One region of the Streptomyces sp. NPDC030893 genome, then DNA from elsewhere that is predicted to be linked to it. Evidence: riboswitches for the same ligand, from Rfam matches in the RefSeq annotation. Region 1 holds a riboswitch; each other region holds the start of a gene.
What was found. Region 1 has a riboswitch for cobalamin ahead of ACZ434_RS17105 (cobalamin biosynthesis protein). Riboswitches for the same ligand answer to the same signal wherever they lie in the genome.
Positions count from the first base shown of each region.

Region 2: it holds a riboswitch for cobalamin, as region 1 does, so the genes downstream of both, ACZ434_RS14850 (ribonucleoside-diphosphate reductase subunit alpha) here and ACZ434_RS17105 (cobalamin biosynthesis protein) in region 1, are expected to answer to the same signal.
Region 3: it holds a riboswitch for cobalamin, as region 1 does, so the genes downstream of both, ACZ434_RS10415 (energy-coupling factor ABC transporter permease) here and ACZ434_RS17105 (cobalamin biosynthesis protein) in region 1, are expected to answer to the same signal.

Region 1 is NZ_JBVIFC010000008.1:28,286-32,364, reverse strand. Features, by position in the region: gene ACZ434_RS17110 (cobyric acid synthase) at 1-1,264, opposite strand, end outside; gene ACZ434_RS17105 (cobalamin biosynthesis protein) at 1,261-2,202, opposite strand; cobalamin riboswitch at 2,325-2,460, opposite strand; gene ACZ434_RS17100 (hypothetical protein) at 2,636-2,857, opposite strand; gene ACZ434_RS17095 (inorganic phosphate transporter) at 2,889-4,079, opposite strand, start outside.
Region 2 is NZ_JBVIFC010000006.1:164,955-169,033, forward strand. Features, by position in the region: gene ACZ434_RS14850 (ribonucleoside-diphosphate reductase subunit alpha) at 1-1,096, opposite strand, end outside; cobalamin riboswitch at 1,219-1,381, opposite strand; gene ACZ434_RS14855 (GNAT family N-acetyltransferase) at 1,396-1,902, opposite strand; gene mctP (monocarboxylate uptake permease MctP) at 1,975-3,603, opposite strand; gene ACZ434_RS14865 (DUF3311 domain-containing protein) at 3,600-3,869, opposite strand.
Region 3 is NZ_JBVIFC010000004.1:103,733-107,811, forward strand. Features, by position in the region: gene ACZ434_RS10400 (energy-coupling factor ABC transporter ATP-binding protein) at 1-507, opposite strand, end outside; partial or broken gene cbiQ (cobalt ECF transporter T component CbiQ) at 504-1,253, opposite strand; gene ACZ434_RS10410 (energy-coupling factor ABC transporter substrate-binding protein) at 1,260-1,625, opposite strand; gene ACZ434_RS10415 (energy-coupling factor ABC transporter permease) at 1,622-2,332, opposite strand; cobalamin riboswitch at 2,363-2,545, opposite strand; gene ACZ434_RS10420 (PadR family transcriptional regulator) at 2,745-3,083, shown strand; gene ACZ434_RS10425 (HAAS signaling domain-containing protein) at 3,080-4,018, shown strand.

The sequences.
Region 1 (4,079 bases):
CCCAGGTCTGGCCGACCCGGCAGCCGTCCAAGAAGGGTTCGCCCGCTGTGACCTCGGCGATCCCGTGATGGATCTCGTACCCCTCGACGGGCTCCCCGAGGGCCTGTCCGACGGGCCGCGTCAGAGTCTTCTCGCGGGCGAACCGCACCCGTACGGGCAGGACGCCGAGCCCGTCCACGTGCCCGGCGCGGCTCTCGACCTCGTCCTCGATGTGCTCGCCGAGGATCTGGAAGCCGCCGCAGATGCCCAGCACGGGCCGTCCCTCGGCCGCCCGCCGCCGCAGCGCGTCCGCCAGCCCGCGCTCCCTCAGCCACTCCAGCGCCCGTACGGTGCCGCGCGTACCCGGGACGACCACGAGGTCGGCGTCGGTGAGTTCCTCGGGCCGGTCCACGAACCGCACCACGACCCCCGGCTCGGCGGCGAGGGCGTCGACGTCCGTGAAGTTGGACATCAGCGGCACCGCGCACACGGCGACCCGCAGCACGTCCTCACCGGCCGGCGCGGTCACCGCGGACTCCCGGACGGCTCCCCGCAGGGACACCCGCAGTCCGTCCTCCTCGTCGATGCCGAGCCCGTGCCGGAACGGCAGCACCCCGTACGTCCGGCGCCCGGTCAGGCCGTGCAGCATGCCGAGCCCCGGCTCCAGCAGCGACACGTCGCCCCGGAACTTGTTCACGAGGAACCCGGCGACCAGGTCCTGGTCCTCGGGGGACAGCAGGGCGACGGTGCCGAAGAAGGACGCGAAGACGCCGCCGCGGTCGATGTCGCCCACGATCAGGACGGGCAGTCCGGCCGCCCGGGCGATCCCCATGTTCACGATGTCCGTGCGCCGCAGATTGATCTCGGCCGGGCTGCCGGCGCCCTCGCAGATCACCGCGTCGTGCGTGCTCCGCAGCTGCTCCAGGCAGTCCAGCACCGTGCCGAGCAGCCGCTGCTGCCGCCCGCCGTGGTAGCCGCGCGCGCTCATCTCACCGACGGGCTTGCCCAGCAGCACCACCTGGCTGGACCGCTCGCCGCCCGGCTTGAGCAGCACCGGGTTCATCAGCGCCGTCGGCTCGAGGCGGCAGGCCTGGGCCTGCATGGCCTGCGCCCGCCCGATCTCGGCGCCCTCCCGGGTGACGAACGAGTTCAGCGACATGTTCTGCGCCTTGAACGGCGCGACCTTGACGCCCTGCCGCACCAGCCACCGGCAGATCCCGGCGGTCACCACGCTCTTGCCGGCGTCCGAGGTGGTCCCGGCGACCAGCAGCCCCCCACCGCTCATGGCCTGCGTCCCTTCACGATGCTCCGCGCGAGCACACCGGCGCCGAGCGCCAGCCAGCCCACGCGCCGCGACAGCCGTACCGCCCGGTCGATGTCGGACACGGCGACGGCCCGCCCGCCGCCGTTGAGTACCGGCCGGTGCTCGACCCGGCCGCTGTAGGAGAGCGTCCCGCCGAGCCGTACCCCGAGCGCGCCCGCGAAGGACGCCTCGACGGGACCGGCGTTGGGGCTCGGATGGCGGTGCGCGTCGGCCCGCCAGGCCCGTACCGCGCCGCGCGGGTCCGGTCCGCCGGCCGCGGCGAGTACGGCGGTCAGCCGCGCCCCCGGCCAGCCGGCCACGTCGTCGAGACGGGCGGAGGCCCAGCCGTAGCGGCGGTGGCGGGGGGACTTGTGGCCGACCATCGCGTCCAGGGTGTTGACGGCCCGGAACCCGAGCAGGCCCGGCACCCCTGCGGCGGCGCCCCACACGAGCGCGCCCACCACGGCGTCGGAGGTGTTCTCGGCGACCGACTCCACCACCGCGCGGGCGATGCCGTCGGCGTCCAGCGCCTGCGGGTCACGGCCGCACAGGTGCGGCAGCCGCTCCCGCGCCGCCTCGACGTCCCCGGCCTCCAGGGCCCGCCCGACGGCGCGGGCCTCCCGGGCCAGCGAGGTGCCCCCGACGACCGCCCAGGTGGCGGCGGCCGTCAGCGCGACGGAGGCGGCGGGGGAGGAGCGCACACAGCGGGCGGCGACGCCGCCCAGCGCCACGGCGCCGCCGACGCACACGGCGGTGTGCACGGCACCCCGGCCCCGGTCGTCGCGCCACAGCACTCGTTCCACGGCAGCCGCGGCCCGCCCGAAAGCGGCGACCGGGTGCCCACGGCGGGGATCGCCGAGCAGCAGGTCGCCGAGGAGGCCGGCGGCGGCGCCGTACGCGAATACGCGATCGGCACCCATGGGGTCAGCCGGTGACGGATCCGGAGGGACCGGCCCCGAAGCGGGGTGGGGTGTCGCTGATCGACCTCGACAGGCAGCCGCGCATGGCGATATGTCCTCACTCAGGGTGTCCACGCCCTGGTTCGACGAGACCGGCGGTGAGAGTTCCTGGCTCCCGGGTGTTCACCCGGTGACAGTGGCGGGACCGCGCCGGAATCGCACCGGCTTCCTCTCCTGCCGCCGTATTGGCTGAGGCAGTCCACCACGGCCCCCGAAGGGCCGTCAACTTGCCGTTGACCTGCGAGGCTGAAGTGTGCTGAGGCCCACAGAGGGGTTCCGGTGGGTGAACCGCGGGCGGGGTGCGCACACGACGGCGGGCGGTGCGGGTGCCGGGGCTCCCGCACCGCCCGCCGGACGGTGACGATCGTGGATCAGGGCATGATCCGGGCCGGGGTCAGGCCATGATCAGGTAGATCCCGTAGCCCACCGCCGCCGCGCACGCCGCGAAGCATGCCCAGGCGCCGGTGACGGCCAGGACCGCGGACTGGCCCTGGGCGGCTGCCCGCTCGCGGCGGGACAGTCCGGTGATGCCGAGGGTGAACAGGGCCACCAGCGCCACGGTGACCACGAGGCTGACGCCGAAGACGGAGCCGAGGGCTGCCCAGTCGATCTGCATGGTGCTCTTCTTCCTTCGTACCGGGTCGCGGTCAGACGGCGGTCTTGGCCGGCGCCGCCGGGTCGTTGGGGGCCGGGATCGTGGCCGCGAGTTCATCGGTCACGGTGCCCGCCGGGGGAGGGGTGACGGCGGCCATCGCCTGCGTCACCACGCCGGACGGCTCCTCGCCGGACGGCGCCTCGCCCGGGACCTCGTGGTCGTTGACGTTGGTGTGGTCGACGATCTCGCGGCGGGAGATCTTCCAGATGGCGAAGCTGGAGGCGACCAGGAAGACGGCCACGACCGCGGTGCCCCAGCTGCCGAAGCCGCAGACCCACTCGGCGACGGCCGCGACGAAGGCCGCCGCGGGCAGCGTCAGACCCCAGGCGACGAACATGCGGGTGGCGGTCGACCAGCGGACGACACCGCCCTTGCGGCCGAGGCCCGCGCCCATCACGGCACCGGAGACGGAGTGCGTGGTGGAGAGGGAGAAGCCGAGGTGCGAGGAGGCCAGGATGACCGTCGCGGCGCTGGTCTGGGCGGCGAAGCCCTGCTGCGGCTGGAGGTCGGTCAGGCCCTTGCCCATGGTGCGGATGATGCGCCAGCCGCCGAGGTAGGTGCCCAGCGCGATGGCGACACCGGCCGAGACGATGACCCACATCGGCGGGTCGGAGTCGGGGGCGAGGGCGCCGCCGGCGACCAGGGCGAGCGTGATGATGCCCATCGTCTTCTGGGCGTCGTTGGTGCCGTGGGCCAGGGAGACCAGGCCGGCGGAGGCGATCTGGCCGGCGCGGTAGCCCTTCTCGGAGGCCTTGCCGTCGGCCTTGCGGCCCAGGCGGTAGGTCAGCCGGGTCGCGAACATCGCGGCGAGACCGGCCACCAGCGGGGCGGCGATCGCGGGGATCAGTACCTTGGTGACGAGGACGTCGCCGTGCACCGCGCCGAAACCGGCGGAGGCGACGGTGGCGCCGATCAGACCGCCCATGAGGGCGTGCGAGGAGCTGGACGGCAGTCCGACCAGCCAGGTCAGCAGGTTCCAGAGGATCGCGCCGACCAATGCGGCGAAGATGACCTCGGGACGGATGCCCGCCTCGTCGACGAGGCCTTTGGAGATCGTGTTGGCGACCTCCACCGAGAGGAATGCGCCCACGAGGTTCAGTACGGCGGACATGGCCACCGCGACCTTGGGTCGCAGGGCACCGGTCGAAATGGTCGTTGCCATCGCGTTCGCGGTGTCGTGGAA
Region 2 (4,079 bases), on a different contig from region 1:
CGACCAGCTCCGGCACGTCCGACGGGGAGAACAGCGACCACTGCCCGTCGGCGTCCACCCGCCGCATGAACTCGTCCGGCACCCAGTGCGCGAGGTTCAGATTGTGCGTACGGCGGGCGTCCTCACCGGTGTTGTCGCGCAGCTCCAGGAACTCCTCGACGTCCAGGTGCCAGGTCTCCAGGTAGACCGCCGCCGCGCCCTTGCGCCGCCCGCCCTGGTTCACGGCGGCCACCGAGGCGTCCAGCGTCTTCAGGAACGGGACGATGCCGTTGGAATGGCCGTTGGTGCCGCGGATCAGGGAACCCCGGGCACGGATGCGGGAGTAGGCCAGGCCGATGCCGCCGGCGTGCTTGGAGAGCCGGGCGACCTGGTGGTAGCGGTCGTAGATGGAGTCCAGCTCGTCCTTGGGGGAGTCGAGGAGGTAGCAGGACGACATCTGGGGGTGCCGGGTGCCGGAGTTGAACAGCGTGGGGGAGGAGGGCAGGTAGTCCAGGCGGCTCATCAGCCCGTAGAGCGCGGCGACCTCGTCCACCGAGCGGGCGCTGTCGTCCCCGGCGAGACCGGCGGCGACCCGCAGCAGGAAGTGCTGGGGCGTCTCGACGACCTTGCGGGTGACCGGGTGCCGCAGCAGGTAGCGGCTGTGCAGGGTGCGCAGGCCGAAGTAGCCGAAGCGGTCGTCGGCGCCGGGGTCGATCAGCGCGTCGAGCCGGCCGGCGTGCAGCCGGACGAACGCGGCGGTCCGGTCGGCGACCAGGCCCTCGCGGTGCCCGGTCGCGACGGACCCGGTGAAGGAGGTGACGCCCTGCGAGGCGGCCTCGGCGCGTACGGAGAGGGTCAGCAGCCGGGCGGCGAGCCGCGAGTAGGCGGGGTCCTCGGAGATGAGCCCGGCCGCCGCCTCGGTGGCCAGCTCCCGCAGCTCCGCCTCGTCGGCGGACGCGGACCGGCCGCGCAGCGCGGCGGCGGCGACCCGGCCGGGGTCGGCGCCCCGCAGGTCGGCGGACAGCTCGGTCAGGGTCCGCAGCAGCGCGGCACCGGGGCCCTCGCTCTCCCGGGTCACGTCGATCGCTGAAGCCGGATCGGCTGGCGCGATGGTCACGTGGGGCTCTCCCTCGCTCGGCACGGGGCCTCGAAGAGCGCAGGGGGCAGTACACGAACGCACGGGGCGTCGCGTCCACCGGCCCATTCCGCGAGGCCCGGACGTCGGGCACCCGGACCGGACGGCCGGGCGCACTGTCGGCAGGTCCTCGGACTGACGCCCACGCACACGCGGGCATGGGTACACCGTTGCGGGACAGTTCCGGATTCACACCGGATTCCCCTGCGGCGACAGCGAGCACGAGCATACATCTTGTGCCGGGTGCCGCCGACAGCCCCATATCTTGTGTCGCGTCGGTGTCAGAGCGTCAGTGTGTAGGCGAGGAGCATGAGGTCGTCCACGTCCGGCAGCGGGTTCCAGTCGCGTTCGGGTGCGCGGGTGAAGCCCAGCCGCTCGTAGATGCGGTGGGCGGAGCGCATCGTGGGCTGGGTCGACAGCACGATCGCCCGGCAGCCCTCGGTGGCCCGTGCCCGGTCGACGCAGGCCCGCACCAGGGCCTCCCCGGCGCCCCGGCCCCGGGCCGCGTGGGCGACCGCGAGCATCCGTATCTCCGCCTCGCCGGGCCCGGCTATGTCGCCCATCGGCCCGCCGCCCGGCACGAAGGTCACCCCGCCCAGCACCGTCCCGTTCTCCTCGGCGACCAGCACCTCGGCGGCGGCCGCCCGCTCCGCCACGTCCCGGAGCCGGTCGAGATACGGGTCGCTCTCCCCGAAGTCCAGCAGCCCGTCCCGCAGATAGGCCTGCGCGGTGATCTCACCGAGTTCCCCGTACTCGCCGGGCCGCGCCGGCCGGATGACGATGTCCATGAGGGGAGTGTGCCGGACGGGTACGACAACGGGCCGCCGGTTTTTCCCGGCGGCCCGTCACCCGACGGGGTGTCAGTGGCTGCTGCCCGCCGTGGCCGGCGGGAGCTCCGCCGCGACGCCGGGGTCGCCCGCGTCCGCCGTGTAGTCCTCCGGCGCGGTCCGGTCGATCCCCTCGGGCGCCTTGAGGGCCCGCATGACGAAGGTCAGCACGACCGTCACCACGACATTGAGCACGAAGGCCGTGAGACCGATGTAGCCGATCTCACCGATGCCCGGGATCTCCTTCGCGGACCCGCCGAAGTGCTTCTGCGTGGGCGAGGCCACCCCGTACGCGGCGACCGTGCCGTAGACCATGCCGACCGCCCAGCCGCCGATCAGCGCCCAGCGGTGGAACCAGCGGGTGAACAGGCCGCCCACCAGCGCCGGGAAGGTCTGCAGGATCCAGATGCCGCCGAGCAGCTGGAAGTTGATGGCGACCGTCTTGTCCATGGTCAGCACGAACGCCAGCGCGCCCACCTTCACCAGCAGCGAGACGATCTTGGAGACCTTGGTCTCCTGCGCCGGGGTGGCGTCCGGTCTGATGAAGTCCTTGTAGATGTTGCGGGTGAACAGGTTCGCCGCCGCGATCGACATGATCGCCGCCGGCACCAGCGCGCCGATGCCGATCGCCGCGAAGGCCACGCCCGCGAACCAGGCCGGGAACATGTTCTCGAAGAGCTGCGGGATCGCCAGCTGGCCGTTGTCGACCTCGACCCCGGCCGCGATCGCCATGAAACCGAGCAGCGCGAGCAGACCCAGCATCAGCGAGTACAGCGGCAGGATCGTGGTGTTGCGGCGGATCACCTCACGGCTGCGCGAGGACAGCGTCGCCGTGATCGAGTGCGGGTACATGAACAGCGCGAGCGCCGAGCCCAGCGCCAGCGTGGCGTACGTCCACTGGCCCGCCTCGCCCGGTACCAGCGAACCGCGCGGGGCTCCCGTGGCCGGGTTGGTCTCGCTGTACGCCTCCCGCGCGGAGGCGAAGATCTCGTCGAAGCCGCCCAGCTTCACCGGGATGTAGATGATCGCCACCGCGATCACCAGGTAGATCAGGGTGTCCTTGACGAAGGCGATCAGCGCGGGGGCCCGCAGCCCCGACGAGTAGGTGTACGCGGCCAGCACGCCGAAGGCGATCAGCAGCGGCAGGTCCTTGACGAACCAGTGGGTGCTCTCGCCGCCGCCGACGCCCATCACGTCCAGCACGGCCTGGATGCCGACCAGTTGGAGCGCGATGTACGGCATCGTCGCCAGGATGCCGGTGAGCGCGACGGCCAGCGAGAGTCCCTTCGAGCCGAACCGGCCGCGCACGAAGTCGGACGTCGTCACGTAGCCGTGCTTGTGCGACACCGACCACAGGCGGGGCAGGAAGGTGAAGATCAGCGGGTAGACCAGGATCGTGTACGGCACGGCGAAGAAGCCGGCCGCGCCCGCCGCGTAGATGGCCGCCGGCACGGCGACGAAGGTGTACGCGGTGTACAGGTCGCCGCCCAGCAGGAACCAGGTCACCCAGGTGCCGAACGAGCGCCCGCCCAGGCCCCATTCGTCGAGGGTGTGCTCGTTGGCCGCCTTGCGCCAGCGTGCGGCCAGGAAGCCCATCGCCGTGACGAGCAGGAAGAAGAAGATGAAGACGGCGAGTGCCACGCCGTTCACGCCGTCGTTCACCGAGGGTCACCGCCCTTCGAGGCCGGGCGGCGGGCGCGCTGGTCACGCTGCCAGAGCTTGTAGGCGACCATCGTCAGCAGGGTGGAGAGCAGCACCCACAGCATCTGGTACCAGTAGAAGAACGGGATGCCGATGACGACGGGGTCGGTCTTCGCGTACGAACCGACCCACAGCATGGCCACGAACGGTGCGACGAGACAGAGGGCGATGACGACGCGCACGGGCGTCACCACCGGCCCTCCTTCGGTTTCCGGGGCTTGTGACATCTGACGGTTCCGTCCCCTCACTGATCACCGGCGGTAAGGCGCAGGGAAATCTAGGTGAGGGCGCGGCGGGGTCGTAACCCCTCGTCGGCACAGCGGTATTCAGGCGCGGCTCAACCGAGAGGCAACAGCAACGAAAACCTTGTCAACCACCCGTTTTGTCGGGTTCTGGGAGGGCGTGAAACCGGTTCCGGGGGCATCGGGGTCACTCCC
Region 3 (4,079 bases), on a different contig from region 1:
CGGCTCGTCCAGGATCAGCACGCGGGGCCGCATCGCGACCGCGCCCGCGATCGCCGTCCGCTTGCGCTGCCCGTAGGAGAGCAGATGCGTGGGCCGGTCGGCGAGCGCCGTGATGTCCAGCGCGGCGAGCGCCTCCGCCACCCGGGCACGCACCTCCGTAACGGGCAGTCCGAGGTTCAGCGGCCCGAACGACACGTCCTGCCCGACCGACGCGGCGAACAACTGGTCGTCCGGGTCCTGCACCACGAGCTGCACCGTCGTCCGCAACCGGGTCAGCCCCCTGCGGTCGTAGCGCACGGGTACGCCGTCGACGCTCAACTCGCCGCTCCCCGGCCGCAGTCCGCCGCTCAGCAGCCGCATCAGCGTCGTCTTCCCGCTGCCGTTGCGCCCCAGCAGGGCCAGCGCCCGGCCCTCGCGCACCTCGAAGTCCAGGCCGGTGAGCACGGGCGGGCCGTCCTCGTACGCGAAGGACGCACCCCGCAGCGCCACCAGCACGGACTCGCTCACGACAACGGCCTTTCCAGTACGAGGGTCAGGGCGGCCAGCGCCACCAGCAGCGCCACGCTCAGCGCCGTGAACCGCACGGAGACCCGTGCCTCGGGCACCAGCACGCGCAGGGTGCCGTCGTAGCCGCGTCCGGCGAGCCCGGAGTGCAGCCGCGCCGCCCGGTCGAAGGAGCGGACGAAGGCGGTGGCCCCGAGTCCGCCGAGCGAACGCCAGGTCGCCGCCCGGGTGGTGTGACCCAGCCGGGCGGCCTGCGCCCGCTAGACCCGGCGCACCGAGTCCAGCAGCAGAAAGCTCATCCGGTACGTCACCAGCGCCACGTCCACGAGCGGTGCGGGCACCCCGGCGCGCACCAGACGCGGCAGCAGGTCCGACATCGGCGTGGTGAACGCGAACAGCAGCACCCCGAGGGAGGCCGCCGACGTACGGAGCAGCAACTCCCCGGCGCGCAGCGGCCCGTCCGCGGCCGGGGACACGAAACCGCCGGGCCCGCCCACCCGCACCAGCAGGGCGAGCGCTCCGGTGAGGCAGAAGCCCAGCGGCACCCGGTACGCCCGCCACAGGCGCCGCGCCGGCACCCCCGCCGGGCCGAGCAGCACCGTGAGCGCGGTCACCAGCACCAGGGCCGCTCCCGGCCAGGGCGGCAGTGCGATCGCGAGCACGGTGAGGCCGAGCCCCAGCACGGCCTTGTCCACGGGATGACGGCGGCGCCAGCGGCTGCTGTGCGCTGCCGCGTCGATCGGCAGCACGGGCCGTCAGACCGGTCGTCCGGCGGCGGCCCCGTCATCGGCGTCCCCGGCTGTCCCGGTCCGCTCGACCGCCCGCTCCTCGCCCTGCCGCCGTCCGCGGCGCAGCCCGAAGTAGTAGGCGAGGACGCCCGCGCCGATCGCCGCCTGGAGGGCGAACAGCGCCGACTCGACCTCCCCGGAGGGTGGTTCGTACAGCGGGGAGAACCACGGTTCGTAGTCCGGGTCGATCTCGGTGATCGCCGTCTCCGCCTCGGCGTCCGCGCCGGCGAACGGCTCCTCCTTGTGGTCGCCGAGCCCGAACACCAGCGGGATCACGGCGAGGGCGGCCACGAGGGCCAGCAGCAGTGTGTTGATCCTCGCGTTGCGGCTCATCGGGTCACCGCCCCGGCCGGCTCCGCCGGCTTGCGCCCGGCCACCGAGGTCACCAGCACCCCGAGCCGGGTCAGCTCGCCCCTGCTGGAGCGCACCAGCATGCGCATCACCAGCACGGTCAGCAGCCCCTCGCTCACCGCGAGCGGGATCTGCGTCACGGCGAAGATGGAGCCGAACGTGCCCAGCGCGCCGGGGAATCCGCCGGCCGGGTCGGGGAAGGCGAGCGCCAGCTGCACGCTCGTCACGCAGTACGTCGACAGGTCGGCGGCGAACGCTCCGCAGAACACGGCGCCCATCAGCGGCGCTCCGGACCGCCGCAGCAGCCGGTGGACGCCGTACCCGGCCCACGGGCCGACGACCGCCATCGAGAAGACGTTGGCGCCGAGCGTGGTCAGCCCGCCGTGGGCCAGCAGCAGCGCCTGGAACAGCAGGGTGATGGTGCCCAGCACCGCCATCACCGGCGGCCGGAACAGGATCGCGCCGAGTCCCGTGCCGGTGGGGTGGGAACAACTCCCCGTGACCGACGGCAGTTTCAGCGCGGACAGGACGAAGGTGAAGGCTCCCGAGGCGCCGAGCAGCAGTGTGCTCTCGGGATGTTCCCTGACTTCACGGATGAGCGACCGGGCTCCGTGGACGACGAACGGCGCCGATGCGACGCCCCAGGCGACCGCGTGCGCCGGTGGCAGAAAACCCTCGGCAATGTGCATGGCTCAGCAGACCCTCTCCAGCACCTCGTGGATGGTTGACGCGCCTTGGCCGGTCTCCTGGCTGACGGGTACCACCGCCCGTGCTCCGCCTTCCCGGGTCCCGAGGGACCCAGTGGCTGCCCGCGAGGGCCGGAGCCGGACTTCCCGATCACAGTGGCGAGGGCCGCACCGGTATCGCACCGATTTCCCGTCACCAAGGCGTGGCGACAGTAATGCCCCCACCGGCCCGGTGACAAGCGGTCACCGGGGGCGCGCGGACGGCGCACACCTGCGCACACCTGCGCGACGGGGGAGGGTCCCGCGCCGTTCGCCCCGCTGTCTCCCGTGCCGCCTAGCGTCCGGGCCGTCGGCCCGGGAACACACATGGAGCGGGGGGTGACATTAGTGTGCGGCGCACAGTATCGTGTGAGCCGTGTCCGTAGAAGAACTGACCCTGAGCCAGGCGCAGGAACTGCGCCGCGGGACGGTGGTGCTCGCCTGTCTGGCGCTGCTCCGGAAACCGCAGTACGGCTATGCGCTCCTGGAGACGCTCGACGACGCGGGGGTCACCGTCGACGGAAACACGCTCTACCCACTGCTGCGGCGCCTGGAGAAACAGGGGCTGCTGACGAGCGAGTGGAACACCGACGAGTCCCGCCCGCGCAAGTTCTACCGCGTCAGCCCCGACGGATCCCGGGTCCGCGAGGGCCTGGTGCGGGAATGGCAGGATCTCGTCGCCTCGATCTCACGACTCACCAAGGAGAACGAATGAGTACGGGGGTGCTCACCGAGCGCTATGTCCACGAGGTGGTCCGGCGGCTCCCGGCGGACCAGCGTGAGGACCTGGCGCAGGAGCTCCGCGCCACCATCGCCGACACCGTCGAGGGGCGGGGCGGCGACGACCACCAGGCGGCCGAGCGGGAGGTGCTCAGCGAACTGGGGGACCCGGTGCGCTACGCGGCCCGGTACACCGACCGGCCCGTGTCCCTGATCGGCCCGGACCTGTATCCCGCCTACATACGGGTGCTGGTCCCCCTGGTCACCGGCGTGCTGCCGGCCCTCTCCCTCGGCCTCGCGCTGCTGGAGGTGGCCGACGGCGGCGGCCTCGGTGCGGCCCTCCGGGTCGGCGCCGGCACGCTGGTCGGAGTCGGCGCCCAACTGGTCGCGGCGATCACCGTGGTGTTCGCCGTGACCGAGCGGGTGCGGTACCGCCGCGGCACCACGGGCGAGCGCTGGACGCCGGACGAACTGCCCGACGCCCCGCGGGACGACCGGGGCGGGGTCGCGGCCCTCGCCGCCGTGGCCTGGGACGTGCTGCTGTTCGCGCTGATCGTCTGGCAGCACACCGCCGAGCCGTACCGGGCGGACGGCGGCGAGCGGCTGGAGGTGCTGAACCCGGACCTGTGGTCGGGCTGGATCTGGCCGGTTCTCGCCGGTCTCGCCGGCCTCGCGGTGGCCGGGGTCGCACGGGTGGCCGGCCGGGGCTGGACCGTCCGTCTGGCCGGCTGGTACGCACTCGCCCACGCGGTGTTCACCCTGCCGCTGGCCTGGGTGCTGTACCGACAGGAGCTGTTCAACCCCGACTTCCTGGCCGACGCCACGACCCTCTGGGAGTCCCAGGAGTCCGTCTACGGCGGGGCGGCGCTCATCGTGCTCGCCATCGGCGTCACCTCGGTCGCCAAGGCCTTCCGCGCGGCGCTGCGCTGACGGCGGGCGACGACGGGAAGGGGGGCTGCCCGGCCACGGCCGGGCAGCCCCCCTTCGTGCG